Regions from separate parts of the Aquincola sp. J276 genome, predicted to be linked through region 2. Evidence: predicted binding sites of a transcription regulator. Region 2 holds the regulator's gene; the other holds the start of a gene.
What was found. The regulator FNR, encoded in region 2, switches genes on or off when oxygen is low (the NO sensors DNR and NnrR bind a similar motif). The targets are predictions, from matches to a motif close to TTGATNNNNATCAA.
Positions count from the first base shown of each region.

Region 1: a site for FNR is predicted at 2,094-2,107, ahead of LRS14_RS26950 (universal stress protein). Genes of this name have one in related genera too.

Region 1 is NZ_JAJONC010000002.1:1,937,794-1,953,089, reverse strand. It holds gene LRS14_RS26960 (glycine zipper domain-containing protein) at 193-519, opposite strand; gene LRS14_RS26955 (universal stress protein) at 675-1,130, shown strand; gene LRS14_RS26950 (universal stress protein) at 1,189-2,034, opposite strand; gene LRS14_RS26945 (bifunctional aminoglycoside phosphotransferase/ATP-binding protein) at 2,135-3,709, opposite strand; gene LRS14_RS26940 (hypothetical protein) at 3,777-4,166, shown strand; gene LRS14_RS26935 (branched-chain amino acid ABC transporter permease) at 4,103-5,023, opposite strand; gene LRS14_RS26930 (ABC transporter substrate-binding protein) at 5,020-6,195, opposite strand; gene LRS14_RS26925 (hypothetical protein) at 6,309-6,533, opposite strand; gene LRS14_RS26920 (GNAT family N-acetyltransferase) at 6,878-7,504, opposite strand; gene LRS14_RS26915 (hypothetical protein) at 7,544-7,768, shown strand; gene LRS14_RS26910 (sensor histidine kinase) at 7,775-10,516, shown strand; gene LRS14_RS26905 (response regulator transcription factor) at 10,488-10,862, shown strand; gene LRS14_RS26900 (exonuclease domain-containing protein) at 10,859-13,051, shown strand; gene LRS14_RS26895 (DUF421 domain-containing protein) at 13,113-13,586, shown strand; gene LRS14_RS26890 (DMT family transporter) at 13,583-14,026, opposite strand; partial or broken gene LRS14_RS30830 (EamA family transporter) at 14,100-14,495, opposite strand; gene LRS14_RS26880 (CBS domain-containing protein) at 14,572-15,018, shown strand; partial or broken gene LRS14_RS26875 (LacI family DNA-binding transcriptional regulator) at 15,071-15,296, shown strand, end outside.
Region 2 is NZ_JAJONC010000001.1:275,048-290,343, forward strand. It holds gene LRS14_RS01305 (branched-chain amino acid ABC transporter ATP-binding protein/permease) at 1-1,783, shown strand, start outside; gene LRS14_RS01310 (ABC transporter ATP-binding protein) at 1,780-2,526, shown strand; gene LRS14_RS01315 (NAD(P)/FAD-dependent oxidoreductase) at 2,548-3,690, shown strand; gene LRS14_RS01320 (DUF6781 family protein) at 3,783-4,469, shown strand; gene LRS14_RS01325 (hypothetical protein) at 4,575-4,874, opposite strand; gene LRS14_RS01330 (dodecin) at 5,126-5,332, shown strand; gene LRS14_RS01335 (sulfite exporter TauE/SafE family protein) at 5,333-6,025, opposite strand; gene hemN (oxygen-independent coproporphyrinogen III oxidase) at 6,025-7,386, opposite strand; gene fnr (fumarate/nitrate reduction transcriptional regulator Fnr) at 7,565-8,281, shown strand; gene LRS14_RS01350 (hypothetical protein) at 8,262-8,507, opposite strand; gene LRS14_RS01355 (hypothetical protein) at 8,504-8,749, opposite strand; gene ccoG (cytochrome c oxidase accessory protein CcoG) at 8,772-10,187, opposite strand; gene ccoP (cytochrome-c oxidase, cbb3-type subunit III) at 10,194-11,111, opposite strand; gene LRS14_RS01370 (cbb3-type cytochrome c oxidase subunit 3) at 11,108-11,269, opposite strand; gene ccoO (cytochrome-c oxidase, cbb3-type subunit II) at 11,287-11,907, opposite strand; gene ccoN (cytochrome-c oxidase, cbb3-type subunit I) at 11,922-13,361, opposite strand; gene ccoS (cbb3-type cytochrome oxidase assembly protein CcoS) at 13,439-13,615, opposite strand; gene LRS14_RS01390 (heavy metal translocating P-type ATPase) at 13,647-15,197, opposite strand; gene LRS14_RS01395 (cation transporter) at 15,095-15,296, opposite strand, start outside.

The sequences.
Region 1 (15,296 bases), on a different contig from region 2:
GCCGATGATGCGGGCCGGCGCCGCGCGGTGGGCACGCAGCGGCGCGGAAAGGGGCAGGGGCGGAGGTACGGCGGGCACGGTTCGGGACGCGGTGCGCGAGCGCCGCGTTCGAGCTCAGGAAGGCCTGTCATCGGCCCGCCCGGGCCCGACTTGAGCCGGCGCGCCCGCATGCCGGCCCGGTCCGTGAGGCACTCAGCGGCGGCGGGACAGCGCGACCAGCAGCCCGGCGATCACGCCCACCGCGGCGGCCACGCCCACGGCCGCATACGGATGGCTGTGCACCTGCTCGTCCACCAGCCGGGCGGCGCGGCGGGCGCGGTACATCGCCACCTCCTCCAGCTCCTGCAGCTGCTCGCGGCTGCGGGCCAGGCGCGCGGCCAGGCGGTCGCGCAAGGCCTGTGCCTCGGCATCGCCCTGCTTCAGGCCGCCCTTGATCAGCGCATCCGCCTCGTCCACCGCATGGCGCAGCCCTTCGGTGATGCGGTCCTGCATCGCGTGTTCCTGGGAAACGTTGGTCATGTGTGCTCCGGGTGGTGGATGGATGTGCCTGCACTGTAGGCCGTGCCGCCGCGGCTGCACGCCGGCTGCCGTGCCGCGCTTGACCGGCATCAAGGGCTGGCGCCGGCGCGCAATCCACACTGGCCGCCCGCCCTCGGCTGCTGCAGGTGAAAGCCATGTCCTATCAACACATCCTGGTGCCGGTCGACGGCAGCCCCACAGGCTTGCGCGGCCTGGACGAAGCGGTGGCGCTGGCGCGCCTGACCCGGGGGCGCCTGCGGCTGCTGCATGTGGTGGACGAGCTCACCTTCGCCAGCGGCTTCGAGACCGGCACCGCCTTCATGGCCGACGTGGTGCCGCTGATGCGCGAGGCCGGCGAAGCGGTGCTGCGCGAGTCCGCGGCCCGGGTGCAGGCCGCCGGCGTGCCGGTGGATACGGTGCTGTGCGACCGCTTCGCCACCCGCGTGTGCGACGCGGTGGTCACCGAAGCCCGGCAGTGGCCGGCTGATCTCATCGTGCTGGGCACCCATGGCCGGCGCGGCGTGGGCCGGCTGCTGCTGGGCAGCGATGCCGAGCAGGTGCTGCGGCTGGCACCGGTGCCGGTGCTGCTGGTGCGCGCGCTGCCTACCTGAAGAAGAAGACGTTCCCGCGGCGGTACTGCAGGGCCGAGGTCATCGGGCCCCTCCGGGGTCAATGGGACATCAGCACCGGCACCGTCATCGTCAGCAGCAGGCTGCGCGTGGCGCCGCCCAGCATGCTCTCGGCCCAGCGTGCATGGCCGTAGGCGCCCATCACGATGAGGTCGCTGCCGCGGTCGGCCGCGCGGGAGAGCATCGCCTCGCCGATGGGAATGTCGGTGGTCTCCACCGCCACGTCGGCCATCACGCCCTGCCAGGCCAGCCACTGCTGCAGTGACTTCAACCGGTGCTGCGCCGCGGGCGTGTCGTCGGCCATGCCGCCTTCGTTCCACCACACCACCTCCACCGTGCGCGCGCGGCGCAGCAGCGGCAGCGCGTCGGTGAGGGCGCGGGTGGCTTCGCGGCTGTCGTCCCAGGCCACCAGCACCCGCTGGCCCACCGGATCGAAGTGCCCGGCATAGGGCAGCACCAGCGTGGGCCGCGCACTGTAGAGCACCGCCTGCTCGACGATGGCCTGCACCGCCGCATGGCCGCGGACCCGCGGGTCGGCCTGGCTGACGATGGCCAGGTCGCTGCAATGCGCATGGCGCACCAGCGAGGCGGCGGCGTCGTTCTCGTCCACCACCGTCTCGAAGGAAGGCAGGCCAGCGGCGGCGCAGGCCTCGCGCATGCCAGCGGCGGCGGCGTGCGCGCGGCTGCGCATCTCGGTCCAGGCCAGCTCGGTGAGTTCGGCGAAGTTGCCGCCGATCTCGGGCATCACCGGCACGTCGATCAGGCCGGTGGGCGCCAGGCCCACCAGGTGGGCCTCGAAGCTGCGCGCCAGGCGGATGGCCACGTCGATGCGGGCCGCGCACAGCGGGTCCTGGTCGAGCAACACGAGCATGCTGCGGTAGGTCATGGAAGGCTCCTGGTGCGGCGGTGTTGCGGGCATTGTTCGGCGCGGCTGCGGGCGGCTGCTTGATCTGGCGCAAGCAGCGGCGGGGCGTGCCGCGTCGGCCTCAGCGCAGGGCTTGCCAGCGTGCGGCCAGGTCGGCAGGGCAGGGCGGCTGCGTGGTGTCCACCGGCAGGCAGGGCGCGCCTTCGTCGGGCGCCAGCGGCTCGGCCAGCGTGGCCAGCTTTGCCAGCACCGCTTCATCGGCCTCGGAAGGATCGCCGCCGCTGGCCAGGCGGTGGGCGATGCGCCGGCGCAGCACCGGCATCGGCGCCTGGCAGTCGATCAGCGCCACCGGCATGCCCAGCGAGCGGGCCAGCGCGATGAAGCGCAGGCGTTCGTCCCGGCGCAGGAAGGCCGCATCGACGATGACCGGCCAGCCGGCGCGCAGCGCGGTTTCGGCCAGCGCGTGCAGCCGCGCATAGGTGCGGCGGTGCGCGTCGGGCCCGTAGAGGTCCAGGCCGGCGCGGCGAGAGTCGGCCAGCGGACCCAGGCCGTGCAGCCGCTTGCGCTCGACGTCGGAGCGCAGGCGCACCGCGCCGGCGGCCTGCAGCAGGGCTTCGGCCAGCTGGCTCTTGCCGCTGGCCGGCAGGCCGTGCATCAGCGCCAGCCGGGCGTCCTCACCGAAGGCCAGGCGGTGCGCCAGGCCCAGGTAGCCGGCCATGTCGCAGCCTGCGGGGCCGGCCCGGCCCTGCGCAGCCTGCAGCACCGCCACCTGGGCCCGCACCAGCGCGCGGCTGACCAGGTAGAAGCGCAGCAGCGGCAGGCCCTCGTGATCGCCGCCGGCCTGCAGCCAGGCATCGAGGAAGCGCCAGGCCAGCGCCGGTGCGCCATGCGCCAGCAGGTCCATCACCACGAAGGCGATGTCGTGCATCACGTCCACCCAGCGCAGCGCGGGGTCGAAGTCGATGCCGTCGAAGGCGGTGGCGGCGGGCGTGGGGCGATCGAAGGCCAGCAGGTTGGCCAGGTGCAGGTCGCCATGGCCCTCGCGCACGCGGCCGGCCTGCAGGCGAGCCTCGAACTGCGGTGCCAGTGCAGCCAGCTGCTGCCGGAGCCAGGCGCGCAGCGGCGGCCAGTGGCTCACGGTGGCGGCCTGCTCGGCGGCGTCCAGGCCCGCAACCAGCCGGCCCATCACCTCGTTCAGCGCCTGCGGCGTGCCCCAGGGTCCGTCCGCCGGTGCCGCTGCGGCCTCGGCATGAAAGGCCACCAGCCGCGCCGCCAGCGCATCCACATGCGCAGGAAGCAGGGTGCCGGCGGCCACGCGGGTGCTCCACAGCGCCGCGTCGTCGAAGCGGCGCATCTGCACCGCCACGTCCACCACCGGCCCCGGGGCATCGCCCAGCACCGGGCCGGCAGGGGTGGCGTGCACCTCGAGCAGGCCGAGGTAGATCTCCGGCGCCAGGCGGCCGTTCAGGCGCAGCTCCTCTTCGGCGCAGAAGCGCCGCCGCGCCAGCGTGGCGCAATCGACGAAGGACAGCTGCAGCGGCTTCTTCAGCTTGAAGGCCTGCGTGGCGGTGAGCAGCACCCAGGAGATGTGCGTTTCCACCAGCTGCACCGGCCCGCCTTCGGTGGCCTGCAGCCATGCCTGCAGCGCAAGCACGCGGGCGGTGGCGGCGGGGAGGGAGTCGGCATCGGCTGGCATCGGCCCACTATGCACAGCACCGCCGGTGGCGGGTCTGTCCAGACGCAAAAAGTGAAGCGGTCGGCTGATGGCGCCGCAGCAGCAGTACCCGCCGGGCATGCTGGACCTGCTGCTCTGGCCCAGCATCGTCACCCAGCGGCCGCAGCCACCCGAGACGGCTTACCTGCCGCTGCCCCAGGCACTGGCCCGCCACAGCGCGGCGCACCTGGTGCAATGCAACTGGCCCCATGCGCTGAACACACCGGACGGCAGGGGCCTGGGCGGCAGCCACGTGCTGGCGCCCGATGGCACGCTGCTGTTCAGCCTGCCCGACGACGAGGCCGGGTTGGCGGTATCCAGGCTGGGCAGCCGCGAGATGATCTGGCACCCCGACCCGCCGCCCCCCAGCCCCCGCTACCCCCGCGCCGGAAACAGCCCCTGCGGCTTCCAGAACAGCACGGCCGCCATCAGCAGGTAGATCAGGATGGATGCCAGCGCCGGCCCGGCGCCGGACGCGGCCGCGGGGCCGAGCAGTCCGGCCAGCGCCCAGGGCACGAAGCTGCGGCCCACGGTGTCCACCATGCCCACCAGCAGCGCGCCCACCAGGGCGCCGCGCACCGAGCCGATGCCGCCGATCACCACCACCACGAAGGCCAGGATCAGGATGCTTTCGCCCATGCCCACCTGCACCGCCAGCAGCGGGCCCAGCAGGCCGCCGGCCAGGGCGCACAGCGCGGCACCGGCCGCGAACACCAGCGTGAACAGCCGCTTGACGTCGGCACCCATGGCCATCGCCATCTCGCGGTGGCTGGCACCGGCGCGCACCTGCATGCCGATGCGCGTGCGCGTGATCACCAGGTACAGCCCCAGCGCCACCAGCAGGCCGGCGGCGATGATCACCAGCCGGAAGGCCGGGTAGCTGAAGCCCGGCCACAGCTCGACCGGCCCGGCCACCGCCGCGGGCAGGTTCAGCATCAGCGGCTGCGGCCCCCACAGCATGCGCACCGCTTCGTTGCACATCAGCAGGATGGCGAAGGTGCCCAGCACCTGGGAGAGGTGGTCGCGTTGGTAGAGGCGCCGCAGCACCGCCAGCTCCAGCGCCACGCCGAACAGGGCCGTGCCCGCGATGCCGGCACCCAGCCCCAGCAGGAAGGAGCCGCTGGCCTGCGTGGCCGCGGCGGTGAGGTACGCGCCCACCATGTACAGCGAGCCATGGGCCAGGTTGATCATGTCCATGATGCCGAACACCAGCGTCAGCCCGGCGGCCAGCAGGAACAGCATCAACCCGAACTGCAGGCCGTTGAGGGCCTGCTCCGCCAGCAGCGTCGCGCTCACGACATCCTGCAGGCGCTGGCGTAGGCGTCCACGTGGTTCTTGAACACGGTGCCCAGCGTGCGGTTGGTGATGCGGCCCTGGCCGTCCCTGGTGACCACCCGCAGGTGGTAGTCCTGCACCGGGTACTGGTTGGCGCCGAAGCGGAAGCCGCCGCGCACCGAGCTGAACCGGGCCGCCTTCAGTGCCTGCCGCAGTGCCTGCTTGTCGTCGAGCTTGCCCTTGGCGTCGCGCACCGCCGCGTCCATCAGCATCGCGGCGTCATAGCCTTGCGACGCGTACAGCGTGGGCAGCCGGCCGTAGGCCTTCTGGAAGTCGGCCACGAAGCGCTTGTTGGCCGCGTTGTCCAGGTCGTGCGCCCACTGCGAGGTGTTGAACATGCCCAGCATCGGTTCGCCCACGGCGCCGATCACGTCCTCGTCGGCCGAGAAGCCGGGGCCGAACAGGGTGGCGTCCTTGGACATGCCCGAGGCCACGTACTGCTTGACGAAGTTGATGCCCATGCCGCCCGGCAGGAAGATGTACATCGCCTCGGGCTTGGCCGCACGCACCTGGGCCAGCTCGGCCGCATAGTCCAGCTGGCCCAGCCGGGTGTAGATCTCCTGCACCACCTCGCCCTTGTAGAAGCGCTTGAAGCCGGTGAGCGCATCCTTGCCCGCCGGGTAGTTGGGCGCCAGCAGGGCCACTTTCTTGAAGCCCTTGTCCTGCACCGTCTTGCCCACCGCCTCGTGCTGGTTGTCGTTCTGGTAGCTGACGCTGAAGAAGTACGGGTTGCACTGGTCCCCCGCGTACTGCGACAGGCCGGCATTGGCGCTGAGGTAGAAGGTCCTGGCCGCGAAGGTGGGCGGGCCCACCGCCAGCATCACATTGGAGAACACGATGCCGGTCATGAAGTCGACCTTGTCGCGCTTGAGCATGCGGTCGGCCAGCTGGCGCGCGACGTCGGGGCTTTGCTGGTCGTCGGCGACGATCACTTCGGCGGGCCGGCCGCCGAGCTGGTTGCCGGTGTGCTTGAGCGCCAGGTTGAAGCCGTCGCGGATGTCGATGCCCAGCGCGGCGCCGGGCCCCGACAGCGTGCTGATGAAGCCCACCTTCACCGCATCGGCGGCAAGGGCGGCGGCCGGTGCCGCGAGGGCGGCCGCCAGCAAGGGGAGGGCGGCAAGGGCGAGACGCATGGCAAACACTCCTGGAAGGTGGGATGGCCACCGGCCAGGCGGCCGCACGCTGCGGCCTGCCATGCCTGCGGGCAGGCGCCGGCCGGGACGGGCCGGAGCTTACCCGCCGTGCGTCATGCGGCCGGCGCTTCCTGGGTGCGTATCGCGCCTTCGGCGACGTAGCGCTTGTAGTCGGTCAACGGCATGGCGGTGAGGCCGCGGGCCTCGCCTTCTTCCCAGCTGAGGGTGGCGTCCCGCTCGGTGAATTCCACCTCGATGGGGCCGGGGCGGATGGCGATCTGCGCGCCGTCGCCTTCACGGTAGAAGACTTCGCCGACGATCTCTGCGTGCTGTGTCATGGGTGACTCCTGATTCCGACCAAAGATCGATGGGTGAGATGCTCGCGCGCGGTTTTTCGTTCCGCCACCGGACGTGCGCGCGAAGGCCTGTAGGTGCCGTCCTACGCGGCGGCGGCATCAAACAGCACGTCGGCAACCGGCCTGTTCCTGCGATCAGGCCGGCGCCAGGTCAGCACAATGCACAGCTGAACGAGGCGAACAACCGACCGCACCATTGGGCGGAATCCCGGAACCCGTGACCGGCGCCAAGACCCCGTCGTTCCAGCATGACGCTGGCACGCCCGGTAGCGAGAAGGGCCACCCCACGGTGGCCCTTTGCTTTGTGCGGCCGGTCATCCGGCGGCTCACACCGGCGGCAGCACCCGCAGGTACAAGACCTCCGAAGGCCGCAGCCCCAGCGGCGCGGCCTCCTCCGGCGTGGCCGGGCGCATGCCCAGCTGCTGCATCAGGTGGATTGAGCGGCCATGCGCCGCCTCGGCCGATGCCAGCAGCAGCGTGATGCCGCAGTGCGCATGCAGGTGCTCCACCATGGCCGCCGTGGCGCGCCGCGCGATGCCGCGGCCGTGGAAGCGGCTGCCGAACACATAGGCCACCCAGCAGGTGCCCGGCGCGATCACCGTGGCCTGCACGTAGCCGGCCGCTTCCTCCCCGCCTTGTGGGCCGGTTACCCACACCACCCAGTTCAGCCACACCTCGGTGCCATCGGCGGACCCGCCTTGCGCCAGCTGCGTGAACACCTCGCGCAGGTAGCCCAGCGAGGGCGGCGGGCCGTAGTCCAGGTGGGTGTAGATCGCCGGGTCGGCCAGCACCGGGTACATCGCCTCCGCATGCTCGGGCCGCAGCGGCCGCAGGCGCAGGCCGTCGGCCTGCAGCTCGGCGGCGGCCGGATCGTCGGCGGATGGATAGGTGGGCGTGGGCATGCCCCACGATAACAAGGCCGCCTGCTTCAGGCTGGTGTAAGCGGTGCGCACCACAGTGGCCTGCACGGTGCAAAGCGCGCCGCCCGCCCCATGTCCGCCGATCCCCTCGACAGCCCGCCCCGCCCGCCGGCCGACCTGCGCAGCCAGCGCCTGCCGGCCCTGGCCGTGGCGGCGCTGCTGCTGTTCAACTATCCGCTGCTGGCGCTGTGGGACCACCCGGTGCTGGTGCTGGGTCTGCCGCTGTTCCCGGCCATGCTGTTCGGCCTGTGGGCGCTGCTCATCGCGCTGCTGGCCTGGCTGATGGAACGGGACTGAACCACCATGCTGGCGCCGGCACTGGTGCTGGCGGCCTCGGCCGCCTACCTGTTGCTGCTGTGCCTGGTGGCGGCCTGGGGCGACGCGCGGGCGCGGCAGGGCCGCTCGGTGGTGGGCCATGCCGGCGTGTACACGCTGTCGCTGGCGGTGTACTGCACCGCATGGACCTACTACGGCAGCGTGGGCCGGGCGGCCTCGGCCGGCATGGCCTTCCTGCCGGTGTACCTCGGCCCCATGCTGGCCATGGTGCTGGCCTGGCTGGTGGTGCGCAAGATGATCCGCATCGCGCGCAGCTACCGCATCAGCTCCATCGCCGACTTCATCGCCAGCCGCTATGGCCACAGCCCGCTGCTGGCCGGGCTGGTGACGCTGGTCACCCTGGTGGGCATCGTGCCCTACATCGCGCTGCAGCTGAAGGCGGTGGCCACCGGCCATGCGCTGCTCACGCAGCCGGGCGGCACGGCGGCTGCGCCGCTGTCGCCCTGGTGGCGCGACGGCACGCTGGCGGTGGCGCTGGCGCTGGCCGGCTTCACCATGGTGTTCGGCACCCGCCAGCCGGGCAGCGCCGAGCGCCACGAGGGCATGGTGCTGGCCATCGCGGTGGAGTCGCTGGTCAAGCTGCTGGCCTTCGTGGCGGTGGGCGTGTTCGTCACCTGGGGCCTGTTCGGCGGGCCGGCCGACCTGTTCGCGCGGGCGCTGCAGCAGCCCGCGCTGGCGCGGCTGCTCACGCTGGGGCCGAGCCAGCCGCTGGCCTACGGGCAGTGGCTGGCGCTCACGGTGCTGTCGGCGCTGTCGGTGCTGTTCCTGCCGCGGCAGTTCCAGGTGATGGTGCTGGAGAACGTGGACGAGCGGCACCTGCGCCGCGCGGCCTGGGCCTTTCCGGCCTACCTGCTGCTCATCAACCTGTTCGTGCTGCCCATCGCGCTGGGCGGGCTGATGCACTTCGCCGGGGCGGGACAGCCGCAGGCCTCGCCCGACGGCTTCGTGCTGAGCCTGCCGCTGGCCGCCGGGCAGCCGGCGCTGGCGCTGCTGGCCTTCGTGGGCGGTCTGTCGGCCGCCACCGGCATGGTGATCGTGGAGGCCACCGCCGTCAGCACCATGGTGTGCAACGACCTGGTGCTGCCGCTGCTGCTGCGCAGCCGCCGCTGGGCGCATGCGGCCGACCTGAGCGGGTGGCTGCTGGCCATCCGCCGCGCGGCCATCGTGGCCCTGCTGCTGCTGGGCTGGCTGTACATGCGGCTGGCCGGCGAGGCCCAGGCGCTGGTGAGCATCGGTCTCATCAGCTTTGCCGCAGTGGCGCAGTGCGCGCCGGCGCTGCTGGGCGGCATGTACTGGCGCGGCGCCACCCGCGGCGGCGCGCTGGCCGGGCTGGCGGCGGGCTTCGGCCTGTGGCTGTACACGCTGATGCTGCCTTCGCTGGCGCGCTCGGGCTGGCTGGCCGATGGCTTCCTGCAGCACGGCCCGGCCGGCCTGGCGCTGCTGCGGCCGGAGCAGCTGTTCGGCCTGGCCGGGCTGGACAACCTCACGCATTCGCTGTTCTGGAGCCTGCTGGCCAATGCGGCGCTGTTCGTCGGCGTGTCGCTGGCGCGGCGGCCCGGGGCGCAGGAGCTGGCGCAGGCGGTGCTGTTCGTCGACGTGTTCAGCCGCACCGGCGCGCCGGCCGGTCCGCAGGCGCCGCTGTTCTGGCGCGGCCAGGCCCGGGTGCACGACCTGCTGGCGCTGGCCGGCCGCTTCCTTGGCGAGGCCCGGGCGCGTGCGCTGTTCATGCGGCATGCGGCCGGGCAGGGCGTGGCCGACCTGGCCGCGCTGGTGCCCGATGCCGGCCTGGTGCACCTGGTGCAGACCGAGCTGGCCGGCGCCATCGGCAGTGCATCGGCGCGGGTGGTGGTGGCGCGCGCGGTGCAGGAGGAGGCACTGGCCGCCGACGACGTCCTGCGCATCGTGGAGGAGGCCACGCGGCTGCGCGCGGCCAACCAGCAGCTGCAGAGCCTGGACCGACTGAAGGACGATTTCATGTCGTCGGTGACGCATGAGCTGCGCACCCCGCTGACCGCCATCCGCGGCCTGGCCGAGCTGATGCGCGACGAACCTGGCATGCCCGAGGCGCAGCGCCAGCAGTTCCTGGGCATCGTGGTGGACGAGGCGCAGCGGCTGTCGCGGCTGGTCAACCAGGTGCTGGACCTGGCCAAGATCGAGAGCGGCCATGCCCGGTGGCTGGAGGAAGACGTGGACCTCAGGGCGCTGGCGCAGCGCTCGGCCGACGCGGTGGCCGAGCTGCTGCGCGAACGCGGCGTGCGGCTGTCGCTGGCGCTGCCGCCCGACCCGCTGCCGCCGCTCGTCGCCGACCCCGACCGGCTGATGCAGGTGCTGGTGAACCTGCTGTCGAATGCCGCCAAGTTCGCGCCCGCCGGCCGCGGCCAGGTGCGGCTGGCGCTGCAGGCCGATGCCCGGGGCGCCACCTTCAGCGTGGCCGACGACGGCCCCGGCGTGCCCGCCGCGGAGCGGGAGCTGGTGTTCGAGAAGTTCCGCCAGGGCAGCGCCGGCGGCGGGGACCCGCGTGTGCAGGGCACCGGCCTGGGCCTGCCCATCTGCCGCGAGATCGTGGCGCATCACGGCGGGCGCATCTGGCTGGAGCCCGACACAGGTCAAGGCGCGTGCTTCCGCTTCACGCTACCTTGGCAGCGCGGGGCGCAAGCCCCGCCGCCGCCGGAGACACGCCATGCGCCACAAGATCCTGATCGCCGATGACGAGCCCAACATCCTCATCACCCTGGACTACCTGATGAAGCGCGAAGGCTTCGACGTGCGCCTGGCGCGCGACGGCCAGGAGGCGCTGGACGCGGTGGCCGCCGATTGCCCCGACCTGCTGCTGCTGGACGTGATGATGCCGCGCAGGAGCGGTTTCGAGGTCTGCCAGGCGCTGCGCGCCGAAGGCCACGGCGGCCGGCCGCGCATCCTGCTGCTCACCGCCAAGGGCCGCGACACCGACGTGGCCAAGGGCCTGGCCCTGGGCGCCGACGGCTACATGACCAAGCCTTTTTCCACCCGCGAGCTGGTGCAGCGGGTGAGGGCGCTGCTCGGCCCTGCGCCATGAAGCCGCGCCAGGCGCTGTGGGCCGGTGTGGCCGGCGCCGGGCTGGCGCTGCTGGCCTGGCTGCTGTCGACAGGCGGCCTGCTCTGGGCCACGCTGTCGGCCGCCGAGCGCGCCGCGGTGGCGCCGGTGCTGGGCCCGCGGCTGCCCTTGCTGGGCGGCGCCGTGCTGCTGGCCGCGGCGGCAGTGGCGGCCGGCGTGCAGCGCTGGCTGCTGCCGCGGGCCGACGCGCTGCAGCGCCTGGCCGAGCAGGCCCGCATCCGCGTGCAGGCGCCGGCCCAGGCGAGTGCGTCGCTGCAGACCATCGACGGCGAGGGCGGGTCGGCGCTGCGCGCGCTGGCCACGGCCATCGACGAGCTGGTGCGCCAGCGCGAGGCGCTGCGGCAGGACGTGGCCGAGCAGGTGCGCCTGGCCAGCCTGGAGATGGAGCTGGAACGCAACCGCCTGGCCGCGCTGATGTCCGAGCTGACCCAAAGCGTGGTGGTGTGCAACCTGGACGGCCGGGTGCTGCTGTACAACCAGCGCGCGCGGCTGCTGTTCCGCGACCTGTCCGGCACGCCGGCGCTGGCCGGCGGCGCCGAGCTGCTGGGGCTGGGCCGGTCCATCCACGCGGTGCTGGAGCAGCCGCTGCTGGCCCATGCGCTGGACACCATCCGCGCCCGGCTGCTGCGGGGCGATGCCGCCGCCTCCGCGCAGTTCGTCACCGTGGCCGCCACCGGCCGCCTGCTGCGCGTGCAGGTGGCGCCGGTGCGGGATGCCGGGCCGCAGGGCGGCGAGGGGCTGCAGACCATCGCCGGCTTCGTGCTGATGGTGGACGACGTGACCGACGAGTTCGAGCAGGGCGCGCTGCGCGACCGCCTGCTGCACCAGCTGACCGAGGGCCAGCGCGGCCCATTGGCCAACCTGCGCGCGGCCGCCGAGATGCTGGACGACGGCGGCCTGGACGCGGGCCTGCGGCAGCGCTTCGTGGCGGTGATCCACGAGGAGGTGGGCACGCTGGGCCGCCGCATCACCGAGCTGGCCGCCCGCGCGCAGGAAGGCGTGCGGACCCGCTGGCCGATGGAGGAGATGCGCGGCGCCGACCTGGTGGCTGCCGCCCAGCGCCGGCTGGCGGACCGTCTGGGCCTGCACGTGGGCTTGCAGGCCGTGGACGAGATGCTGTGGCTGCAGGTGGACAGCTATGCCCTGCTCACCGCCCTGCACTACCTGGCCGGCCGCCTGGCCGACGAATTCCAGGTGCGCATGGTGCAGCTGCGCCTGCAGCGCGCCGACACCGGCCATGCCCAGCTGGACCTGCTGTGGGGCGGCCAGGCCCTGAGCGCCGAGACGGTCATGAGCTGGGAGCTGGACCCCATGCGCATCGGCGGCGACACCAGCCCGCTGAGCCTGCGCGAGGTGCTGGACCGCCACGGCGCCGAGTTCTGGTTCGAGCGCGAGCGGGTGCGCCACCAGGCCTTCTTCCGGCTGCTGCTGCCGCTGTCGGCGCCGCCGCCCACGCCGCTGGCCGAGGCGCTGCCGCTGGTGGTCGGCGGCCGGCCCGAGTTCTACGACTTCGACCTCTTCCAGCACAGCCCGCAGCACCAGGCGCTGGAACACCGGCCGCTGGCCGAGCTTGCCTACACCGTGTTCGATACCGAGACCACCGGCCTCCAGCCCTCGCAGGGCGATGCCATCCTGCAGATCGGAGCGACCCGCATCACCGGCGCCAAGCTGCGCCGGGCGGAGAGCTTCGAGCAGCTGGTCGATCCGCAGCGGCCCATCCCCGAGGCCGGCATTGCCATCCACGGCATCACGCCCGAGCGGGTGCGCGGCCAGCCCGCCATCGGGCAGGTGCTGCCGGCCTTCCACCGCTTCGCGCAGGACACGGTGCTGGTGGCCCACAACGCCGCCTTCGACATGCGATTCCTGCAGCTGCAGCAGGCCGCCACCGGCTGCGTGTTCGACCAGCCGGTGCTGGACACGCTGCTGCTGTCGGCGGTGGTGCATCCGCACCAGCCCTCGCATGCGCTGGAGGCGATCGCCGCCCGCTTCGGCCTGCCGGTGGCCGGCCGCCACAGCGCGCTGGGCGATGCGCTGCTCACCGCCGAGGTGTTCCTGCGGCTGCTGCCGCTGCTGCAGGCCATGGGCATCCACACCCTGCACCAGGCGCGCGAGGCGGCCCAGCGCACCTACTTCGCCCGCCTGGCCTATTGAGCACTTGCGTCCGGGTATGCAGGTTGCCGAGCCGGGCCTGTATCAACTTGCGGCCTGCCGAATGTTCAGCTTGGAGCAAAACGGGTGGGAACTGGTGCTGCGTGCGGTGCTGGTGTATGCGGCGCTGCTGGTGATGGTGCGCCTGTCGGGCAAGCGCACGGTGGGCCAGTTCACGCCGTTCGACCTGCTGGTGATGCTGCTGCTGAGTGAATCGGTGAGCAATGCCCTGACCGGCGGCGACGAGTCGCTGCCCGGCGGCCTGCTGTCGGCCGGCACGCTCATCCTGCTCAACGGCCTGGTGGCGCTGGCCACCACGCGCAGCCGGCGCGTGGAGCGGCTGGTGGAAGGCGAGCCCGTGCTCATCGGGCGCGACGGCCAGTTCTTCGAAGCCGTGATGCGGCGCCACCGCGTGGCCGATTCCGACATGGAGCGCGCCTTGCGCGAGGCCGATTGCGACAAGCAGGACATGGCCTGCGCCTTCCTCGAGTCCAACGGCGGCATCAGCGTGATGAAGAAGCAGCCACCGCGGGCCTAGCCGCGCGAGGGTGCCGATACCAGCGCCACGCCGGCCGTCGTCACCACGATGCCCAGCGCGCTCAGCGCGGTGGGCACCACGCCGTACATCGCCCACTCCAGCACCACCGCCACGATGGGCGTGAGGAACAGCAGGCTGGTCACGCGGGTGGCATGGCCGCGGCGCATCAGCCAGTGCAGGGTGTTGGTGGCCAGGATGGAGGCGAACAGCACCAGGAAGGCCAGCGAGCCCGCCAGCGGCCAGCTCCACCGGATGCGCAGCCCTTCCACGCCCCAGGCCAGCGGCGCCAGCACCAGCGCCGACAGCAGCAGCTGGATGAGCCGCCGCGCTGCGCAGGTCGGCCGTGGGGCAGTAGCGGCGCTGGTACAGCGTGCCCGCGGTGATGGCCACCAGCGAGATGGCCACCGCGGCCAGCGCCGCGCCGTTGACCGCCTGCACATCCACCTTGTGCCACACCACCAGCGCCACGCCCAGCAGCCCCGCCGCCACGCCCGCCCATTGCCGCGGTTGCAGCCGCTGGCCGAGGAAGCGGTGCGCCACCAGCGCGGTGGCCAGCGGCTGCGTGGCCAGCAGCAGTGCGGTGATGCCGGCCGACAGGCCCAGCACCTGCGCATGGTGGCTGCCGCCCAGGTTCACCGCATGCATCAGCAGCCCGGCCACGCCGATGTGCAGCCATTCGGCCCGCGTGGCCGGCCAGCGCGGGCGCGTCATCAGCACCCAGGGCAGCAGGCACAGCGCCGCCAGGCAGAAGCGCAGCGTGAGGAAGGTGAAGGGCGACGCGTACTGCAGCCCCGTCTTGCTGGCCAGGTAGCCCGAGCCCCATACCAGCACGAAGAACCAGGCCAGCGCGGTGTCGATGCGGGGCGCCGGCGGCGCGGCAGTGGGATGGGGGTGGGAAGGGGCGGTCATGCAGTGCCCACTGTGCCCGATGTGGCCCGCGTCGGCAGCATGCCGCGGGCATGGCCCTTGCCCGGCCGGCAGCACGATGGCGACGCTGATCCGTGAGGTGATGACCCGGGGCGCACGCACGCTGGCCCCGGCCGACAGCGTGCGCGATGCCGCGCGGCTGATGCACGAGCTGGACGTGGGCGCGGTGCTGGTGTGCGACGGCCGCCGGCTGCAGGGCATGCTGACCGACCGCGACATCGTGCTGCGCGTGGTGTCGCCGGGCCTGGCGCCCGAGGACACGGCCATCGACCAGGTGATGAGCCCCGAAGTGGTCTGGTGCTTCGAGTACGACGAGGTGGCCGCCGTGGCCGCCCGCATGCAGCAGGCCCGCATCCGCCGGCTGCCGGTGGTGGACCGCGCGCAGCAGCTGGTGGGCATCGTCACCCTGGGCGACCTGGCCAGCCGCGGCGAGCATGGCTGGGCGCAGGAAGTGCTGGCCGATGTGTCCGAGGCCTCGCAGCCGGCAGTCCCGCCGGATGAATGACGCCTGAAAATTCCGGTGGAAACCATGAAACTGGTTTCATACAATCCGCCGGATGAACCCACCCGAGGTCCTGGAAGCCGGCCCCGCCGAAGCCGAAGGCCGCAGCACGATTGCCGACGTCGCGCGTGTGGCCGGCGTGTCCAAGGCCACCGTCTCGCGCTTCCTCAACCACCGCGAGAAGCTGCTGTCGCCCGAGATCGCCGCCAAGGTGGAAGCCGCCATCGCCGCGCTGGGCTACAGCCCCAGCCCGATGGCGCAGGCGCTCAAGCGCGGGCGCT
Region 2 (15,296 bases):
GTTCCAGATCACGCTGGTCAACAACATCGGCCTGTATGCGCTGGTAGCCATCGGCCTGGTGATGATGACCGGCGTGGCCGGCATGACCTCCTTCGGCCAGGCCGCCTTCGTCGGCCTTGCGGCCTACAGCACCGGCTGGCTGGGCACCGCCGGCGCGCAGATGCTGGGCATGCCCGGCTCGCCGCTGCTGCCCTGGCTGGGCCTGCTGCTCGGCCTGGCGGTGGCCGGCGCGGTGGCCTGGGTGCTGGGCGCCGTCACGCTGCGGCTGTCGGGCCACTACCTGCCGCTGGGCACCATCGCCTGGGGCCTGAGCCTGTACTTCCTGTTCGGCAACCTGGAATTCCTGGGCGGCCACACCGGCATGGGCGGCATCCCGCCGATCGAGATCGGCGGCCTGTCCCTGATCGCGCCGCGGCCGCTGGGCGTGCTGATCTGGGCGGTGGTGCTGCTGGCGATGTGGGCCCTGTCCAACCTGCTGGACAGCCGCGAGGGCCGCGCCATCCGCTCCTTGAAGAGCGGCCGCGTGATGGCCGAGTCCATGGGCATCGACACCGGCCGCTACCGGCTGCGGGTGTTCGTGCTGGCGGCGATGCTGGCGGCGCTGTCGGGCTGGCTCTATGCGCACCAGCAGCGCTTCGTCAACCCCACGCCGTTCAATCTCAACATCGGCATCGAATACCTGTTCATGGCCGTGGTGGGCGGTGCCGGCCACCTGTGGGGCGCGGTGCTTGGCGCGGCCCTCATCACGCTCATGAAGGAGCAGCTGCAGGACTGGCTGCCGCGCCTGCTGGGCGCCAGCGGCCAGTTCGAGGTGGTGGCCTTCGGCCTGCTGATGCTGCTGGTGCTGCAGCGGTATGCCGACGGCCTGTGGCCGATGCTGTCCGCGCTCACCGCGCGGCTGCTGCCGGGCATGAAGGCCCGGCCGACGGCCACGGCGCAGGCTGCGGCGCATGCCGCGCTGCCGCAGCCCACGCTGCCGCCGCGCGGGCAGACGCTGCTGGCCGCGCGCGAAGTCACCAAGCGCTTCGGCGGCCTGGTGGCCAACCACAAGGTGGCGCTGGACGTCCGCGCCGGCGAGGTGCATGCGCTCATCGGCCCCAACGGTGCCGGCAAGAGCACCTTCTTCAACATGATCTCGGGCGTGGACGATCCCACCGAAGGCGAGGTCCGCCTGATGGACCAGCCGATGGTGGGCCAGCCCTCGCGCGCCTTCGCTGCCCGCGGCATGGGCCGCACCTTCCAGCATGTGCGGCTGCTGAAGGAGCGCAGCGTGCTGGACAACGTGGCCCTCGGGGCCCACCGGCGCGGCCACAAGGGCTGGTTCGCCGCCATGCTGCGGCTGGACCGTGCGGAGGAAGCCGCGCTGCTGGCCGAGGCCCGCCGCCAGATCGAGCGCTGCGGCCTGGGTGCCTATGTGGACGAGGCCGCCGGCTCGCTGCCGCTGGGTGCGCAGCGCATCGTGGAGATCGCCCGCGCGCTGGCCGGCGCCCCCTGCGTGCTGCTGCTGGACGAACCGGCCGCCGGCCTGCGCCACAAGGAGAAGCACCAGCTGGCCGAGCTGCTGTCGCAGCTGCGCCAGGAAGGCCTGGGCATCCTGATCGTCGAACATGACATGGAGTTCGTGATGAACCTCGCCGACCGCATCACCGTGCTCGACTTCGGGCAGGTGATCTCGCACGGCACGCCCGCGCAGGTGCAGCGCGACCCGAAGGTGCTGGAGGCCTACCTCGGCGGCGCCGACGACCTGGCCGGCGCGGCGCTGGCCGAGAAGGCGGTGGCATGAGCGCGGGTCAGGCATTGCTCCAGCTGCGCAGCTTCTGCGTTTCCTACGGCCCGGTCGAGGCGCTGCACCAGGTCAACCTGGAAGTGCGCGAAGGCGAGATCGTCACCGTCATCGGCCCCAACGGCGCCGGCAAGACCACGCTGCTGAGCGCCGCCATGGGCCTGCTGCCTTCACAGGGCGAGCTGCAGTTCAGTGGCGAGCGCATCGCCCGGCCCACGGTGGAAGCCATGGTGGCCCGCGGCGTAGGCCTGGTGCCCGAGAAGCGCGAGCTGTTCGGCGAGATGAGCGTGGAGGACAACCTGCTGCTGGGCGGCTTTGCCCAGTGGCGCCGCGGCCAGCGCGACCAGGCCGCGCGCATGCAGGAGGTGTTCGCGATCTTCCCGCGGCTGAAGGAGCGGCGGGCGCAGCTGGCAGCCACGCTGTCCGGCGGCGAGCGGCAGATGCTGGCCATCGGCCGTGCGCTGATGGCGCGCCCCAGGCTGCTGATGCTGGACGAGCCCTCGCTCGGCCTGGCGCCGCTGATCGTGCGCGAGGTGCTGCTGGTGGTGGCCCGGCTGCGCACCATGGGCGTGTCGGTGCTGCTGGTGGAGCAGAACGCACGGGCCGCGCTGCAGGTGGCCGACCGCGCCTATGTGCTGGAGATGGGCGCGGTGGCCATCGAGGGCGAGGCCCGCACGCTGGCCCACGATCCGCGCATCGTCGAGGCCTACCTGGGCCTGGGCGGTGCCGCTCGCGCGGCCTGACGGAAGCGCATCCGCCACGGCTTGGCCGATGATGCCGGCATGAAGGACGACATCGAACAGGTTCAGGCGGTGGTGATCGGGGCCGGCGTGGTCGGGCTCGCGGTGGCGCGAACGCTGGCACGTGCCGGTCACGAGGTGGTGGTGCTGGAGGCGCTGGACGCGATCGGCACCGTCACCAGTGCCCGCAACAGCGAGGTGATCCATGCCGGGCTGTACTACCCGCCCGGCTCGCTCAAGGCCCGATGGTGCGTGGAGGGCCGCGAGCAGCTCTATGCCTACTGCGCCGAGCGCGGCATCGCCCACCGCCGCTGCGGCAAGCTGGTGGTGGCCACGCAGCCCGGCCAGCAGGCCTACCTGCACAAGCTGCTGCAGCAGGCCCAGGCCAATGGCGTGCACGACGCGCTGCTGATCGACGGCGATGCCGCCCGCCGCCTGGAGCCGGCGCTGCAGGCCACCGCCGCGCTGCATTCGCCTTCCACCGGCATCGTCGACAGCCACGGCTTCATGCTGGCGCTGCAGGGCGAGGCGGAGGACCACGGCGCGATGCTGGCCTTCGAAAGCCCGGTGCGCGGCGGCCGCGTGGTGCCGCAGGGCATCGAGCTCGACGTGGGCGGTGCCCAGCCGATGCGGCTGCGCGCGCGCATCGTGGTCAACGGCGCCGGCCTGGCCGCACCGGCGGTGGCCGCGCGCATCGAAGGACTGCCGCAGGCGCTGGTGCCCGCGGCGCACTACTGCAAGGGCAGCTATTTCTCGCTGGCCGGCAAGGCGCCGTTCTCGCGCCTGATCTACCCGGTGCCCGAGGCTGCCGGCCTGGGGGTGCACCTCACGCTGGACCTGGGCGGCCAGGCGCGCTTCGGCCCCGACACCGAATGGCTGAGCGACGACGCGCCGATCGACTACCGCGTCGACCCGCGCCGCGCCGATGGCTTCTATGCCGAGATCCGCCGCTACTGGCCGGCGCTGCCCGACGGCGCGCTGCAGCCGGCCTACAGCGGCGTGCGGCCCAAGATCCAGGCCGATGGCGAGCCGGCGCGCGACTTCGAGCTGCAGGGCCCGGCGCAGCATGGCGTGCCGGGGCTGGTGAACCTGTTCGGCATCGAGTCGCCGGGCCTGACTTCCGCGCTGGCCATCGGTCAGGCGGTGCACCGCGCGCTGGCGGACTGAGCGCCCGCAGGGTTTACGCCGAGAGCCGGCCATGCAGGCGCGGCATAACGTGCAGCGTCCGACCAACCTCAAACGCCGCAGGAGACACACGCATGGCCAAGATGCCTTTCGACCAGGAAGCGCTGATCCAGACCTTCGCCGAGGCCGGTGCCCAGCAGGGCGAGCAGGCCCGCAAGGCGGTGTTCGACGCCACGCTGAAGGCCTTGCAGGGCCGCGAGCTGACGCTGCAGAACATCCGCAGCACGCTCAAGGGCATTGCCCAGGCGGTGAGCGCGGGCGCGGCCAAGAACATGGTGCCCGACGTGGATGTGGAGAACCTGCTGTCCGATGCGGTGCAAGGCATGGACGACGCGCTGCTCAAGGCCGTGGATGCCAACCGGGTGGCGCTGCAGCAGTTCGTCGACCAGGGCGTGACGCTGCAGGACAGCAACATGAAGAAGGCCGTCGAGACGCTGGAAAAGCTCGAGGACACGATGTTCAAGGCCATTGCCAAGTCGGTGGATGGCGCCGGCGAGCAACTGGCCGCGCCGTGGGCCCAGGTGCTGGGCAAGCTGCAGGCGGGCGGCACCCACACCGGCGCCCAGGCCGCGCAGACGGTGCAGGGCCTGGCCGAGCAGATGCAGACCGCGCTGCGCGACAGCCGCGCGGCCAGCGTCAAGGCCGCGCAGGCCTTCGCCCAGAGTTATGCGGCCATGGTCAGCGGCGTGCTGATCGGCATGTCCGATGCGCTCAAGCAGACGGCGGCGGCCGCGCCCGCCAAGAAGACGAAGCCCCGCTGAACGGGGGCCGCAAACGACAACGCCGCCCGCGGTGAGACGGGCGGCGTTGCGGTCCGGCAGGCGGCGTGCAGTCCGGCGCGCTGCGCCGGGGCCGCCGTGCGGGGATCAGGTGTTGTTACTGCCGGTGTCGGGCGTGTCGGCGGCCGGCGCGGCGGCGGTGGCCGGAGCAGCGTTCGGCGACACGCCGGCTTCCGCTTCCTTGCACGACGGAGCGCAGACGAACTGGGTCTTGCCCAGGAAGCGGCGCGACTTCAGCGAAGAGCGCGTGCGGTGCTTGCCGCACAGGAAACACGACATCGTCGCCGCGCTGAACACGCCGGTGGAGGCGAAGGGCGATCCAGATGCCTTGCTGCGATAACGCAGCCCGTTGGCGTCGATGGTGGTCTTAACTGCGTCTTTGGCCATGTGCTTGTGAGGGGGCGAGAGGAACGAGGGGCCGGATCAGGACCGTGAGGCCGAAGCGGGCGATTTCCAGGGCACCGGAGTGACAAGAGGGCGGCGGCTGGCGGACAGAACGTGCTGAAGGACTTGCTGGTGTCGGCCGGCAAGTCCTTTAGGAGTTGCAATTATGCCACGCCTCGTCGGTGGGCGTCGGGCGTGCCAATCGTTTGCGCCCGCGCTACGCTGGACGTCCTTCACCGCTACGAAAGACCCGCATGAGCAACCATGTCTACAAGCTGCTGGAACTCACCGGATCGTCCACCGTCGGCATCGAGGATGCCTGCCAGACGGCCATCGCCAAGGCGGCCGAATCGGTGCGCAACATCCGCTGGTTCGAGGTGACCGAGACCCGCGGCCATGTCGAGGAAGGCCGCATCGCCCACTGGCAGGTGACGCTGAAGGTGGGCTTCACCCTGGAGTGATCAGGCCAGGCACCAGGCCACGGCGCGGCTGATCAGCCCGCCGGCCAGCACCCAGGCCGAGGAAGCCGCCACCGCCGCACCGGCCAGCCGCACCGGCCAGCCTCGGGCGAGCGCGCCTGCGCCGGCCACGGCCTGGCCGCCTCCGGCGCCGCCGGCCAGCCGCAGCCACAGCGCGGGCGCCAGCCACAGCACCGGCCCCGCGCCCAGCCAGAAGGCGGCCATTACCGAGGCGCCTCGCAGCGGGCCATTGGCCAGGGCAGCCAGCAGCAGCGCGCTCTGCAGCATGCCGCAGGGCAAGGCCACCCAGGCGACGCCGATGCCGGCCTTGCGCACCGGCCCGCGCATGCGCTGCCAGCCGTCCGGCGTGCGCCCCGACAGGCGGCCCCAGAAGGCCGGCAGGCGGCCGGTGGCCAGGAGCCACAGGCCCCACACCAGCAGCGCCGCATGCAGGGCGCTCCACAGCGGCTGCAGCATTGGCGCCATCTGCGCCCAGCGCCCCAGCGCGCCCATGCTGGCCGCCACCACCGCGCCCGCGGCGGCATAGCCCGCCAGGCGTCCGGCATGCAGCGCCACCGCATCGCCGCGGCCGCCGCGGCTGAGGGCGGCGCAGGCGCTGCCGCACATCAGGCCGCAGTGCGGCGAGCTGGCGAAGCCCAGCGCCAGTGCGCCGGCGATGAGGGCGCCGCTGCTCATCAGATCACCCGCGAGAAGCGCTCCCGCTGGCGGTCGGACTGCAGGTGGCGGTCGAACACCATGGCGATGGCGCGCACCACGTACCAGCCGGCGGGCGTGATCTGGATGGCGTCCGGGCCCAGCTCCACCAGGCCGGCTTCGGCCAGCGGTTGCAGCCGGGAGATTTCCTCGCGGAAGTGCTGCGGCACCGAGATCAGGTGCGAAAGTTCGATGGACTCGAACTCCAGCCGGCCCTGGCACATCAGCGCCATGATCACGGCGCGGCGCAGCAGGTCGTCGCGGCTGAGCGCCAGGCCGCGCTCCACCGCGAAGCGTCCCTGCGCCAGCGCGTCGTACCAGCCCTGCAGGTCCTTCGCGTTCTGGCTGTAGGAAGCGCCGATGCGGCTGATGGCCGAGGGCCCGAGGCCGATCAGGTCGCAGTCCGGCTGCGTGCTGTAGCCCTGGAAGTTGCGGTGCAGCCGGCCCTGCCGCTTGGCGATGGCCAGCGGGTCGGTGGGCCGGGCGAAGTGGTCCATGCCGATGTACACGTAGCCTGCGTCCAGGAACTGCGCCACCGCGCCTTCCAGCATCAGCACCCGGTCGGCGGCCGGTGGCAGCTCGGCGGCATGGATGCGCCGCTGCGGCTTGAAGCGTGCAGGCAGGTGGGCATAGGCATAGAGCGCGATGCGGTCGGGCTGGAGTTCGATCACCTGCGCGATGGTGGTGGCCACGCTGAGCTGGGTCTGCTGCGGCAGGCCGTAGATCAGGTCGACGTTGATGGAATTGAAGCCCAGCGCGCGGGCCGACTGCATCAGGCCGCGCACCATCTCCAGCGGCTGCACCCGGTGCACCGCCTGCTGCACGCGGGCGTCGAAGTCCTGCACGCCGAAGCTCAGCCGGTTGAAGCCCATGCCGCGCAGTGCGGCCAGGCGCTGCGCGTCCACGGTGCGCGGGTCGATCTCGATGGACAGCTCCGCCCCCGGCACGATGCGGAAGTGCGCGCGCAGCAGGTCCATCAGCTGCGCCAGTTCCTCGTCGTTCAGGAAGGTGGGCGAGCCACCGCCCAGGTGCACCTGCGAGACCGCCTGGCCGCGCCCCAGCGCATCCGAATGCAGCGCCACCTCGGCGGCCAGGGCCTGCAGAAAGGGCACTGCGCGCTCATGCCGGCGGGTGATGACCTTGTTGCAGGCGCAGTAATAGCAGACCGATTCGCAGAACGGCACGTGCACGTAGATCGACAGCGGCTGGCCCCCGCCCACGCTGGCTTCCGAGCGCAGCCGCAGCGCATTGGCATGGGCATCAGCGCCGAAAGCTTCAATAAAGCGATCAGCCGTAGGATAGGAGGTGTACCGTGGCCCCGGCACGTCGAATCGGCGCAGCAACTCGGTGTCCAGGGGGCGGTGCGAAGAGTGGTACCGATCGCGTTCATCGCATTCAACTTTGCCGGAGGACCGGCCTGGCGTGCTTGATGTGGCGCAACTGCCTGCGAGGGCGGGCGCGCAACAATCCTTGACTGAGCTCAACCAGGACGGCTAAGCAGTGAATAGCCCCACACCTACCATTCGCATCGAGCCACTCAAGGTGGCTTGCTCCAGTTGCAACCTGCGTGAGCTGTGTCTGCCGCTGGGCCTTTCTCAACCCGACCTGGAGCGCCTGGACACCCTGGTGGATGCGCGCCGCAACGTGCCGCGTGGCGCGGCGCTGTTCCGCACCGGCGATGCCTTCCATTCGCTCTACGCGGTGCGCACCGGCTTCTTCAAGACCTGCGTGTCGGCCGAGGACGGCCGCGACCAGGTCACCGGCTTCCAGATGGCCGGCGAGCTGCTGGGGCTGGACGGCATCAGCACCGACCGCCACAACTGCGATGCTGTGGCGCTGGAGGACTCGCAGGTGTGCGTGATCCCGTTCAGCGAGCTGGAGAACCTGTCGCGCGAGTTCACCGACCTGCAGCGGCAGTTCCACAAGATCATGAGCCGCGAGATCGTTCGCGACCACGGCGTGATGCTGCTGCTGGGCAGCATGCGGGCCGAGGAGCGGCTGGCCGCCTTCCTGCTCAACCTCACGCAGCGGCTGCAGTCGCGCGGCTTCTCGGCCTCGGCCCTGGTGCTGCGCATGACGCGCGAGGAGATCGGCAGCTACCTGGGCCTGAAGCTGGAGACAGTCAGCCGCACCTTCTCCAAGTTCCAGGAGGAAGGGCTGCTGGAGGTCAAGCAGCGCCATATCCGCATCGCCGATCAGGAAGGCCTGCGCAAGCTGGTCAACGCGTCGACCTGCTGAGCACCGGCTCGCCCAGCAGCTGGGTGATGGCGCCGGCGGTGGCGATCACCGCCCAGAAGATCAGGAAGGTGACGGTGTAGACCGCGCTGTGGCTCCAGCCGATCGGCTCGTGGCCGAACCAGGTGAGCGAGGCGGGGTCGACCACCGCGAACACCAGCATCTCCAGCACGCCGGCCATCACGAAGGCCGGCCAGCCGATCAGCACGGCGCGCAGCGCGAAGCTCACGGCCGGGCCTCGGGCTCGGCGGGCGCCTGCCGCGGCGCCGGGGCCGGTGCCGGCGTGTCCACCGTGAGCTGCGTGACGGCGCGCGGAATGGCCGAAGGCGCCACCACCGGGTCGGCGCCGCGCACCGCGATCACCGCGGTGGCGATGCCGGCCACCACCACCGCGGCGGGGCCGCCCACCACGAGCCATACGGCGGGCACGCGCCACCAGGGCATCACGGGTTGCACATCGAGCGATTTCATGACGGGTCCTCGGGCGCCTGTTTCAGCGCGGAACGACGAAGGTGGACTTCTCGGTGACGTCGGCCGGCAGGCTGCCTGGCTCGGACACCACCTGGAAGCGGAGAGGATGCGCGCCGCTGCCCAGCGACTGCGCGGCCTGCGGCGGCAGCTGCACCTGCAGCACGAACCAGCGGGCCTCGGCGGGCTGCAGCACCAGTGGCGCATGCTCGGCCAGCTGCGCGCCTTCGATGCCGCTGACCGCCAGCCGGTAGCGCTGCACCTCGCTGCTGGCGTTCATCAGCTGCAGCCGGTAGACGTTCTCGATGCGGCCTTCGTCGACGATGCGCGCCAGCGAGGCACGGTCGCGCACCACGTCCACCTTCAGTGGCGAGCGCTGCATCAGGCTGACGATGAACGCGCCGGAGATCAGCAGCAGCACCGCGCCATACACCAGCACCCGCGGCCGCGCGATGCGGCGCAGCAGCTGGCCGGGCGCCTGCACGTCCAGCGCCATCGCGTTCTGGGTGGCATAGCGGATCAGTCCGCGCGGCTGGTGCATCTTGTCCATCACGCCGTTGCAGGCGTCGATGCAGGCGGTGCAGGCGATGCATTCGTACTGCAGGCCGTTGCGGATGTCGATGCCGGTGGGGCATACCTGCACGCACAGGCCGCAGTCGATGCAGTCGCCCACGCCCAGGCTGGCCTTGTCGGCATCGCGGCCGCGCTTGCCACGCGGCTCGCCGCGCTTCTCGTCGTAGCTGACGATCAGCGTGTCATGGTCGAACATCGCGCTCTGGAAGCGGGCATAGGGGCACATGTACTTGCACACCTGCTCGCGCATGAAGCCGGCGTTGCCATAGGTGGCGAAGCCGTAGAACAGCACCCAGAACCACTCCCACGGCCCGAAGGTCAGCGTGAAGGCCTCGGCCCACAGCGTGCGGATGGGCGTGAAGTAGCCGACGAAGGTGAAGCCCGTCCACAGCGCGATGGCCAGCCAGATGGCGTGCTTGCCGCCCTTGCGCCACAGCTTCTCGACGTTCCAGCGGCCGGCATCGAGCTTCATGCGGGCGCCGCGCTCGCCCTCCAGCCGGTGCTCCACCCACAGGAAGATCTCGGTGTAGACCGTCTGCGGACAGGCATAGCCGCACCACAGCCGCCCGCCCACCGCGGTGAAGAAGAACAGCGCATAGGCGCTGAGGATCAGCAGCCCGGTGAGGTAGATGAAGTCCTGCGGATACAGGATCAGGTCGAAGATGTAGAAGCGCCGCGCCGCCAGGTCGAACAGCACCGCCGGGCGGCCCTCCCAGCGCAGCCAGGGCAGGCCGTAGAACAGGATCTGCGTGAACCACACCATGGCCCAGCGCCATGACGCGAACCAGCCCTTGACCGAACGCGGATAGACCTTCTTCTGGGACTCGTACAGCCACACGACACGCGTGGGCTTGGGCTGGGCGGACATGACGGATCAGGGCGCCTTGGCCACCGTGGCAGGCTGCGAGAGGTTCCACACGTAGGCGGCCAGCACGTTGATCTGCTCCGGGCTCAGCCGCGTGCCATGGGCCGGCATCACGTTGGTCTTGCCGTTGGTGATCATCGCGATGATGGCCGCCTCGCCATAGCCGTGCAGCCAGATGCGGTCGCTGAGGTTGGGCGCACCCAGCGCCGGGTTGCCCTGGCCACGCGGGCCGTGGCAGGCCGCGCAGGCGCTGAACTTGTCCTTGCCCAGGTGGGCGGCGATGGCGTCGTGCGGCGCGCCCGACAGGCTCAGCACGTACTGGGCGACGTTGCGCACGTCCTGCGAGCCGCCCACCGCCGCGGCCATCGGCGGCATCATGCCCTGGCGGCCCTGGGTGATGGTCTCGACGATCTTCTCGTGCGAGCCGCCCCACAGCCAGTCGCGGTCCGTCAGGTTGGGGAAGCCCTTGCTGCCGCGGGCATCCGCACCGTGGCAGGTGGCGCAGTTGTTGGCGAACAGCCGCTCGCCGATGCCCATGGCCTGCTCGTTGCGCGCCAGTTCCTCCACCGGCTTGCCGGTGAAGGCCGCATACACCGGGGCCGCGGCCTCGCGGGCCTTGGCCTTCTCGGCATCCAGCTGGCCGGCGCTGGACCAGCCCAGCGTGCCCTGGTGGCTGCCCAGGCCCGGATAGGTGGTCAGGTAGATGGCGGCGAACAGCACCGTGATGATGAACAGCCACATCCACCAGCGCGGCAGCGGGTTGTTCAGCTCCACCAGGTTGTCGTCCCACACGTGGCCGGTGGTGTTGTCGTCGGCCATCACGCGGCGGCGTGCCGCGATGAACAGCAGGGCCAGGCAAAACACCAGGCTGACGATGGTGGCGCCTGCGACGAAGAGCGCCCAGCCGCTGTTGATGAAGTCGCTCATGAGCTCCTTCCTTCCTTGTGCATGTCGTCGTTGAAGGGCAGCAGCGCGGCTTCGTCCAGCGCGGCGCGGCGGGTGGGCAGCCACACCCATACGGCCAGTGCGATGAACAGCACCAGGCCGCACAGCGTCACGGCGCTGCGAAGAACATTGATGTCCATGGTGGTGTGCCTTCCGTCTACTTGGCGTGGGTGCCCATGACCTGCAGGTAGGCCACCAGCGCATCCAGCTCGGTCTTGCCCTTGACGGCCTCGGCCGCGCCGGCGATGTCGGCGTCGCTGTAGGGCACGCCCAGCGTGCGCAGCGTGGCCAGGTGCTTGGGCAGCGAGGCGGCGTCCACCGCGGTGCGCTCCAGCCAGGGGTAGGCCGGCATGTTCGATTCGGGCACCAGGTCGCGCGGGTTGATCAGGTGCACCCGATGCCATTCGTCGCTGTACTTGCTGCCGACGCGGGCCAGGTCGGGGCCGGTGCGCTTGCTGCCCCACTGGAAGGGGTGGTCGTAGACGAACTCGCCGGCCTTGGAGGGCTGGCCATAGCGCAGCGTCTCGGCCAGCAGCGGCCGGATCATCTGCGAATGGCAGTTGTAGCAACCCTCGCGGGTGTAGACGTCGCGGCCGGCGAGCTGCAGCGCGGTGTAGGGCTGGAGGCCTTCCGCCGGCTGCGTGGTGCTGCGCTGGAAGAACAGCGGCACGATCTCGACCAGCCCGCCGACGGCCACCGTCAGCAGGATCAGCACGATCATCAGGAAGTTGCTGGTCTCGATGCGCTGGTGGCCGCGTGCCTGGGTGTCATTGCTCATGTTGTGTTGCTCCTTCACGCGCGCACGAGTTGCGGCGCATAGGCCACGCTGCGGCGGCCGCCACGCACGGTCATCACCACGTTCCAGGCCATCAGCACCATGCCGCCCAGGTACAGCAGGCCGCCCAGCAGGCGCACCACGTAGAAGGGGAAGGTGGCCTTGACGCTCTCGACGAAGGTGTAGACGAGGGTGCCGTCAGGATTCACCGCGCGCCACATCAGGCCCTGCATCACGCCGGCGATCCACATCGCGGCGATGTAGAGCACGATGCCCAGCGTGGCCGTCCAGAAGTGCAGCTCGATGGCCTTGACGCTGAACATCTCGGTGCGGCCGTAGAGCCGCGGGATCAGGTGGTACAGCGAGCCCATGGAGATCAGGCCCACCCAGCCCAGCGCGCCGGAGTGCACGTGGCCGATCGTCCAGTCGGTGTAGTGCGACAGCGCATTGACCGTCTTGATGGACATCATCGGGCCCTCGAAGGTGCTCATGCCGTAGAACGACAGGGCCACGATCAGGAACTTGAGGATGGGGTCGTCGCGCAGCTTGTGCCAGGCACCGCTGAGCGTCATCACGCCGTTGATCATGCCGCCCCAGCTGGGCGCCAGCAGCACCAGCGAGAACACCATGCCCACCGACTGCGCCCAGTCGGGCAGCGCGGTGTAGTGCAGGTGGTGCGGGCCCGCCCACATGTAGGTGAAGATCAGGGCCCAGAAGTGCACGATGGACAGCCGGTAGCTGTACACCGGCCGCTCGGCCTGCTTGGGAATGTAGTAGTACATCATCCCGAGGAAGCCGGCCGTGAGGAAGAAGCCGACCGCGTTATGGCCGTACCACCACTGCACCATCGCGTCCTGCACGCCGGCATAGGCCGAGTAGCTCTTCATCATGCCGGCCGGCAGCGCCGCGCTGTTGACGATGTGCAGCAGCGCCACGGCGATGATGAAGGCGCCAAAGAACCAGTTGGCCACGTAGATGTGGCGCACCTTGCGGATGCCGATGGTGCCGAAGAACACGATGGCATAGCTGACCCACACCACGGCGATCAGGATGTCGATCGGCCACTCCAGCTCGGCGTATTCCTTGCCCTGCGTGAAGCCCATGGGCAGCGAGATGGCCGCGGCCAGGATCACCAGCTGCCAGCCCCAGAAGGTGAACTTGGCCAGCCAGGGCAGGAACAGCGGCGTCTGGCAGGTGCGCTGCACCACGTGGTAGCTGGTGGCGAAAAGCGCGCAGCCACCGAAGGCGAAGATCACCGCATTGGTGTGCAGCGGGCGCAGGCGGCCGTAGCTGAGCCAGGGGATGCCGAAGTTGAGTTCGGGCCAGGTGAGCTGCGCGGCGATGAACACGCCCACCGCCATGCCCACCACGCCCCACAGGACTGCCGCGAGCGAGAAGCCACGCACGGCGTCGTCGGTGTAGGCCACCGCGTTTGAAGAGACTGGATTGGCAGCCATCGGCCGCCTCCTTTCCGAGCTTGTGAGAGGACAGCCCGGATTGTTGGGACAAGGCCTTCAAGCGGCCTTGATGCGGATCAATCGCCGCCAGTGCCGTGGGAACCGGGTGTGGTTTCCACGCCTTCTTGCAGGATGTCCTCGCATGCGCGCTGCAGGTCGTCGAACTGGCCGCCGAACAGCGCCCAGGCGAAGGCACCCATGATGGCCAGGACCAGCAGGGCCGACATCGGGATGAGCAGGTACAGGATGTCCATGGTGCGATGCGTGGGAACTTGTCTAGACGAGTCAGCGGGCCAGCCGCAGCGAGTTGCCGATCACCAGCAGCGAGCTGAGCGCCATGCCCAGGCCCGAGGCCCAGGGCGGCATCAGGCCCACCACCGCCAGCGGCACGCAGGCCGCGTTGTACAGGCCAGCCCACAGCATGTTCTGCCGCACCACCCGCATCGTGTGCTGCGCCAGGCGGCGGGCGTCGGCCACATCGGCCAGGCGGTTGGAGACCACCACCGCATCGGCATGGCTGCGGGCCACCAGCGCACCTTCGCCCATCGCAAAGGAGACGTCGGCCTGGGCCAGCACCGGTGCATCGTTCAGGCCATCGCCCAGCATGGCCACGCGCTGGTCCTGCTGCTGCGCCTGGCGCAGCGCGGCCAGCTTGTCTTCGGGCTGCAGGCCGCGCTGCTGCGTGCCGGCCGCGGAGGCTGCCACCTGCAGGCCCAGCCGGGCCGCCATGGCGGCGGCCCGCTCGGGCGAATCACCGGACAGCAGCGTCAGCGTCACGCCGTCGGCCTGCAGCTGGCGCAGCGCCGGCTCCACGCCGGCGCGCAGGCGTTCGGCGAACCGAAGGCGCAGCAGCGGCTGGCCCTGGCAACCCAGCCACACCTCGGGGTCGGGCGAGGGCGCGGCATCGGCAGCGCCGACGAAGGCGGCCGATCCCAGCCGCCATTCGCGGCCCTCGTCGTCCTGTGCCTGCAGGCCCTGGCCCGGCCGCTCCTGCACCGCCTGCCAGGCGAAGGCCTCCGGTCCGCGGCCCTCCGCGGCCAGGGCGGCCGACAGCGGATGGCTGGACCAGCCCGCCAGCGAGGCGGCCCGTGCCCGCAGCTCGGATGCGCTGCCCCAGGCGGGCGCCCCGGGCTGCGGTTGTGCTTCGCTGCAGCGCAGGCTGCCTTCGGTCAGGGTGCCGGTCTTGTCGAGGAACAGGTGGCGCACCTGGGCCAGCGTCTCCAGCGCATCCAGCCGGCGCAGCAGCACGCCGCGGCGGGCGAGCGTGCCCGCGGCAGCCAGCAGGGCCGAAGGCGCGGCCAGCGACAGCGCGCAGGGGCAGGTGACCACCAGCACCGACACCGCCACCCACACCGCGCGTGAAGGATCGATGAACCACCAGGCCAGCGCCGAACCTGCGGCCAGCAGCATGACCACCGCCAGGAAGGGGCCAGCCCAGCGGTCGGCGCTGCGGGCCAGCGAGGGCCGCTGCGACAGGGCCTGCCGCATCAGCGCGACGATGGCCTCGTGGCGTGTGTCGGCGCCCACACGCTCCACCCGCATCTCCACCGGCGCCTGCAGGTTCAGGCTGCCGGCCACCACCGCATCGCCCGCCTGCTTGGGCACGGGGCGGGATTCACCGCTGAGCAGGGCCTCGTCGGCCTGCGTGCTGCCGCGGGTGAGCACGCCGTCGGCCGCGAAGGCCTGGCCGGCCGGCACGCGCAGCACGTCGCCCGGGGCCACGCGCTGGGCGCTCACCGTCTCGGTGCTGCCGTCGGCGCGCATCCGCAGCACGGCGGTGGGCAACTGGCCGATGGAGGCTTCCAGCGACTCGGCCGCGCGGTGGCGGGCCGCCATCTCCAGCCAGCGGCCCCCAGCAGGAAGGCGACGAACATGGTGATGGAGTCGAAGTACACGTCGTGGCCGAAGAGGCCGCCGGGATCGAAGGCGGCGCCG